Regions from separate parts of the Shewanella sp. K8 genome, predicted to be linked through region 2. Evidence: riboswitches for the same ligand, from Rfam matches in the RefSeq annotation. Region 2 holds a riboswitch; the other holds the start of a gene.
The links. A riboswitch is a leader RNA that binds a small molecule or an ion and turns the genes downstream of it on or off. The one in region 2 is predicted to bind thiamine pyrophosphate.
Positions count from the first base shown of each region.

Region 1 (3,418 bases), on a different contig from region 2:
GGCTAGATAAAAGTGTACAAGTGTTCGCTGAGATGGATTTATTCCTTGAGACGTATCGTCTGCATTTTTGCAAACGTCTAATGTTGCACCTTAACAACTCGTTACCCGGCTTCCAAGTCGCTTTTTACAGTTATTTTGTTCAGAGGATTCCGTCAGTCTTATTCGACAAGGGTTTTACCTGTTTTGCTTGAAGCCGTCGATTTGAGTTTGTAGCGTAAATTGCTTTTCAAACAAGGGAATGAACTTTTTGCCGAGGGTTTTCCTCTAACACTGAGTTTACATTCAGCGACGGATAAATCAGCGGCTTATGCCTTCTCTTCCAGAAAAGTTTATTGCCAGCCGAGACGAAAGCTCGGCGGCAATGGCAAGCTTGAGCATCAGCATCCCGGGTAGGGATGCTGCCTTTGAGCTTGGTCTGGATGAAATCATTAATCCCTGTTCCTGCCAACCAAGCCATTATCAATCACATTCGATTGACCCTTTCTTTACACAATCGCCTTTTAGTCAACAGCTTGGGTTTCAACCCCAATGCCTGGTGCAAGTTGGCATGGCTAAAAAAGCAGAGCAGGGGGATGGTGAGGCAAAGGGCAACGCCTTCAGCAGTTGGACTGTGGCGGGAGCCGCGCACTTAGTACTATTGCTGGGGCTATCCTGGTTTTGGCAGCAAGCAGAATGGCAAAGAGTGGTGACTGAGCCTGCCAAACCCAAGGCGCTGCAATCCTATCTGTATTTCAGTCAGCCCAGCCCAAAACCGTTAACGCCAGTGCCGGAAGCCTTGAAGGATGAAGCAATAACCCAGCCCAAGGAAGCGATAGAGGTTCAAAAAGCTGAGCAACAAAAAACCGAGCAACAAAACACTGAGCAACAAAAACAGGCCGCCGAAGAGTCAGAGCAAGAGACTGAACAAGTGGCTGTTCAAAACCAGAAAGAGCAAAGGATCCCCAAGACTCGGGAGCAAAGCGTTAAACCTACTGGTAGATTCATTGAAGACACAAAAAATGCAGCCGTACCTGCGCCAGAGCGAGCAAATGACTTTAGACCGCAGCCGGCAGAGCAAGCTCAGCTGGACTTCAGTTCAAGCGCATTAAAGTCTGCCCGAAAAGTATTGCAACACTCTCAACAGCAGGCGCTGCTGCAGTTATCACAGCAATATGCGGATAAGGCCACGGGACGCAAGAGCCTCAGTGAAATGGATGGGGAGATGGAAGTGCTTTGGGTCAATGACGCCGATGATTTCAATAAAGTGGCCAGTCTGGATCTGCCGCTCGACCCTAACCGTATCGTCAAGGATGGTGATACCTGCTATCGGGTCGTCAAGGTGCCGACTCCGCTCAATCCCTATGCCGAAAACTTGGGTTTCCCATTTAAGTGCGGTCAGACAGAGATGGAAAAAGCGCTCAAGGAGGCGGTGGCCAGCCGTTTAAAGCGGCTTGGTAAGTGAGTTTTGCAATCAATTTATTTGATTTGAAATAAATTGATTGTTCAATTGTTTTTGGTATTTCCATTTAATTCAAATGATTAAGTTGTGATTTTAATGGATTCAATCCTGCGGCACATTTTGTCATTGGGCTTGTTTCCCGCTTCGGCTTGTGCTTATACTCGGCAGCAATCTTGTCGGAGTGCCCTCTGGGCTGAGACCGTTTATTCGGGATCCGTTGAACCTGATCAGGCTAGCACCTGCGAAGGAAACAAGCATTCAGCTGCAGCATTACCGCAGCCACTGCGAGCAAAAATCTATGCCAAAGGCTTTAAAGAGCCGAGGCGATATCTGGCTTCTCAAGCGGACATTGAACTGACCTGAAACCACGAGGTCAGTCTGCCAACACCGCCGGAGGAGGACTCCAAATCAAGGAGTTTAACCAGTCAGCTTGCGCCGCTTATTATTCAACTCTCCTGACAAGCAATTTCATTTTCCAAAAGAGTGAGCTTGCTTATGTCAAATCGTCAATCCAATCGTCGTCAAACCCGTGAGGCCGCCCAGGCCTTTATCGATAACCTTAAACCCTTGCAGCATCCCAATTCACAGAAGCTGTTTGTTCAGGGCACCCGGGCCGATATTCAGGTAGCCATGCGCCAAATCAGGCAGACAGACACCCGAATACCAACCCAAGATGGCAGTGAGCAATTTGAACCTAATCCCGCCGTACGTGTTTATGATTGTGCCGGCCCTTATTCAGATCCCAACGCGGCTATCAATGTGCGCCAGGGCCTTGATAAACTGCGCCAGGGCTGGATCTTAGAGCGTGATGATACGCAAGAGCTGACTTCGGTCAGCTCCAGTTTTACCCAGCAGCGGCTGGCGGATGAAGGGCTGGATCATCTGAGATTCGACGCTTTGCCCAAACCGCGCCGGGCCAAGCCGGGTAAGCGAGTGACCCAATTGCATTACGCCCGTGCCGGCATTATCACTCCTGAAATGGAATATATCGCCATTCGTGAAAATATGGCCCGGGCCAACGAAGCGCTTGCCAAAGATCCGCAACTGGCCCGCAAAGCCAAAGGAGAAGCCTTTGGCGCTATAGTTGCCACGCCGATAACCCCTGAGTTTGTCCGCAGCGAAGTGGCCCGTGGCCGCGCCATCATTCCTGCCAACATCAACCATCCGGAAGCTGAGCCGATGATTATCGGCCGCAACTTTTTGGTGAAGGTCAACGCCAATATCGGTAATTCGGCGGTGACCTCTTCCATCGAGGAAGAGGTGGAAAAACTGGTGTGGGCCACCCGTTGGGGCGCCGATACGGTAATGGATCTGTCCACCGGCCGTTATATCCACGAAACCCGTGAATGGATAGTACGCAACTCGCCTGTGCCCATAGGTACCGTGCCCATCTATCAGGCGCTGGAAAAGGTCAGCGGCATTGCCGAAGATCTCAGCTGGGAAGTGTTTCGCGACACCCTGATAGAGCAGGCCGAACAAGGAGTGGATTACTTCACCATTCATGCCGGGGTATTGCTGCGCTATGTGCCCATGACGGCCAATCGGGTGACCGGCATGGTATCTCGTGGCGGCTCCATTATGGCCAAGTGGTGCCTGAGCCATCATAAGGAAAACTTCCTCTACAGCCATTTCCGCGACATCTGTGAGCTTTGCGCCGCCTATGATGTGTCACTGTCACTCGGTGACGGCATGCGCCCCGGCTCGATTGCCGATGCTAACGACGAGGCTCAGTTTGCCGAGCTGGAAACCTTGGGTGAGCTGGTGAAAATCGCCTGGGAATACGATGTGCAGACCATTATCGAAGGGCCGGGCCATATCCCTATGCAGCTGATCAAGGAGAATATGGACAAGCAGCTTGAGTACTGTGATGAGGCGCCTTTCTACACCTTGGGGCCCCAGACCACGGATATTGCGCCCGGCTATGATCATTTCACCTCTGGCATAGGCGCGGCGATGATAGCCTGGTACGGCTGCGCCATG
Region 1 covers NZ_JAPEHY010000040.1:28,147-31,564, reverse strand. The annotation lists gene ON072_RS18220 (hypothetical protein) at 548-1,441, shown strand; TPP riboswitch at 1,606-1,705, shown strand; gene thiC (phosphomethylpyrimidine synthase ThiC) at 1,934-3,418, shown strand, end outside.
Region 1: it holds a riboswitch for thiamine pyrophosphate, as region 2 does, so the genes downstream of both, thiC (phosphomethylpyrimidine synthase ThiC) here and ON072_RS06080 (TonB-dependent receptor) in region 2, are expected to answer to the same signal.

Region 2 (3,418 bases):
TTGCTGTCTGAGTAGTAGAACGCACTCTTGCCACTGCTGCTGAGGTTGGCAAACCAGCCCATGTCATTGCGCCAGGTCATGCCGAGACTATAGGTCCATCTCGGCGAGTGGGCCAGTTCCCGGCCGCTGAGATCCACAGGATTCTTATCTTCATCCAAGTATTGGTAATCACCGTATTCTGTCTGCAGATACCCAAGGCTGGTATAGAACTGCAGTGAATCTGTGGGATACCAGTTGGCTTCCAGCTCGGCGCCATAGTTATTGGAGCTGCCGGCGTTTTCGGTGAACAGAATAAAGCGCTGGGGATCGACAGGATCCTGCAGCGAGGCCGCTACCTGCTGATCTTCCCTGTCCATAAAGAACAGTGCCAGACGTGTATCCAGCAAGCCATCGGCCCAACTGGATTTCAGCCCCAGTTCATAGTTGTAGAGGATTTCGGTATCGAACTCTTTCTTGTCGGCCAGCTCCTGGGGCAACGTCATATTGAAACCACCGGCCTTGTAGCCCCTGGCTATCCGAACATAGGCTTCATGGTGTTCAGCCAGTGCCTTGGACAGGGCGATATGGCCGCCCCACATGTTTTCCGATGGGCTAAAGGCATCACCATTGCTGTCGCTGTAGTCACTCTCACGTCGCTCGAGACGAGCACCGATAGACAGACTGTAACCCGCTCCCAGATCTGAGTCCAACTGGGCAAACACCGCATAGTTACTGGCGCTGTAGCGGGAAGTCAGCACTTCATCCGGCCCGCCGTTGTATTCAGAGTAGAGATCATTGTCCTCATCGAGATCGATAAAATAGAGCCCGGCCAGCCAGTCTGTGCTGCCGCCGAAAATCCGCCCGGCCTCGTTGGAGCTGAATCTGAACTCCTGTGACAGAGTGCGCCGCTCGCCGCGTTTATCCCAGGTGTAATCGTACTCACAGGGTGCGCCGCCGCACTCTTTCCCGGCCCAGTAATCCGGGTTGGCCCAGTCACCGTCGTAACCGTGGTGATGATCTGTTGCGGCATAGCTTGACAGGGACACCAGCTCAAAAGCCTCAAAGCCGGTATAGCTCAGCTTGAGACTGGATCCCGTGGTGCGCTGCTTGTCGACGCCCGGCGCATCGGTAATGGTATCGAAGCCGTTATTGTCCAGGGTCCAGGCATCATAACCATTGTCAAAATCGGCGTGCAGTAGAGTGAAGTCCGCCTGCAACTTGTCGGTGGCGTACCAGCGCAGCTTGATACGGCCGCTGAATTCATCACGCTCATTGGTATCGTCACGGCCCAAATACAGGTTGTCGCGATAACCGTTCTGCTTGTGTTGCTGCAGCGCCACACGATAGAGCAGCTTGCCGGAATCAGTCACTGGGCCGGAACTGAAGCCGCTGAAGGTTTGCAGATTATCATTACCGAGCGAGACTTCGGCGCCGTGCTCGAATACGTCTGTGGGATCATTGCTCTTGAGATAGATAAGACCGGCCAGGGCATTGGCGCCATAGCGGGTGCCCTGAGGGCCGCGCAGCACTTCAAACTGCTGCAGGTCGTACAGGCTGGAAACGCTGCCCAGCCCGGAGAGATCGATATCATCGATAATAAAGCCCACAGAGGAGTTGGGCGCTCCCTGGTATTGCTCCTGCTCACCTACCCCGCGGATCTGGAAGTATCTTGGCCGGGAGCTGGCACCTGACCAGTTGAAATTGGCCACGTTACCCAGCATGTCTTCGAAATGCTCGGCGCCTTGATCTTCAATGCGCTGCTCATCGATAACAGTCACACTGGAGGGCATCTTCTCCAGCGTCAGGCCACGAAAGTCGCCGCTGACGACTATTACTTCCATGGCTTGTTGCTCATCTTGCTTTTCAACGCCGGGATTATCGGCGGCATGAACGGGTGCCCACAGCAGCATCTGAATGGTGCTGGCAAGCAGAGTAGGTACGGTAAACTTGGACATAGGACCTCAAATATTCACAGTTTGAGATCCGGCAATAAGAAAGCGAGTTGAAAGTGCACGAATTGTGGCCCATTCCTACGCCGGTACTAGCCGGATCAGGTTCTAAGGGTTCGTCATACGACATCTCAGTCAACCGCAATGCGGTAAACACCCCTTGGCGCGGGCCAGTATACACGAGTTACCAACAAAAGTGAGCCAGGTTGCCAAATTGTACCCGAGGGCATAAAAAAACCGCCCACCCCAATACTCCCGAGTGTTGAGCATTCAACGGGAATAATGGCTCGGGCGGCAGTGGTGCCGAGGTTTCAACTTTTAGTTTGAAAAGGCCTCGCGCACATAGATCTCAAAACGGCTGGCGGTCGGATTCGGCGCCACGGCGCTCACCTGCAACTGCTGTTTACCATGCAGCTTAACCGACTTCCAGGACACACCTTCATCATCCAGGGTATAGCCGCTGGCATCATACCAGGTGAACTTGTACTGAATGCGCATATCGGTAGCGACCTTGCTGCTGATGGTGGCTGTGCCTCTGAGCAAGCCGCCCTCGCCTCTGGCCATAAGATCACCCACACTCACAGAGCGGGCAAAGCTGCTGTTGTCTGCGCGGCTTTCACCGGTCGAGCTGGCATACACCCCGGCCGTATGGTTGGCGCAGCCTGCCAGAGCCAGCACGGTTGCTGCTATTACCAAGACTTTTTTCATCTGCCAATCCCTTATTCTCAATCAATCAAAAAGTGCGCCCTGGCCGTTGCAATCAACTGTTTGCGGTTGGTTTGCCAGCAGTCGATATTGACATTGGCCACTCGCCGCCCCTGACGGGTTATTCGGCACTCGGCGAAGCTGTCCTTATGATAACCGGCGCGTAAGTAGTCGATGGAAAAATCAACCACCTTGGGCACCTTACTGGTTTGCATAAACACCATAAGCTGGATGATGGCCGACATCTCCATAAACCCGGCTATCACGCCACCGTGAATGGCCGGCAGTACCGGGTTACCTATGTTGTCATCTTTGGCCGGCAGACGAAACACCAGTTCATCGCCAAACCTGTCCACCTGCATGCCGATAAAGCGAGCATAGGGAACATGCTCAAGCAAGTGACTGAAATCATTGGTTTCTGTCACTTTAGCAACTATGCTTTTTACATCCATGGATGCCTTGGGATCTGTCATTTCGTCTCCTCACCCATCAGTGCCTTGCGGAAAGTATCCCCTATCATTTCAGGGCTTATCCGCATAAAGGAGCCAACCGCATGGGCGATGGGGTCGTCTATGCTGTCCTGATAGGCGATGGCCCGGGTGAACGCGACGCTGGATGACAACTTATAACACTCGGCAAAACCATACACCGGCTTGTGGGGCTCGGCGGGCTTCATATAGTCGACCCGCAGATCCAGAGTTGGCGAGATCTCCAGCGAACCATATTTGTCCTTGATAGCACAAACCACGGCGCAACCACTGGCAGTATCCATCAAAGTGGTGATA
Region 2 covers NZ_JAPEHY010000007.1:147,428-150,845, forward strand. The annotation lists gene ON072_RS06080 (TonB-dependent receptor) at 1-1,934, opposite strand, end outside; TPP riboswitch at 1,990-2,099, opposite strand; gene ON072_RS06085 (YcfL family protein) at 2,247-2,636, opposite strand; gene ON072_RS06090 (PaaI family thioesterase) at 2,654-3,106, opposite strand; gene ON072_RS06095 (PaaI family thioesterase) at 3,103-3,418, opposite strand, start outside.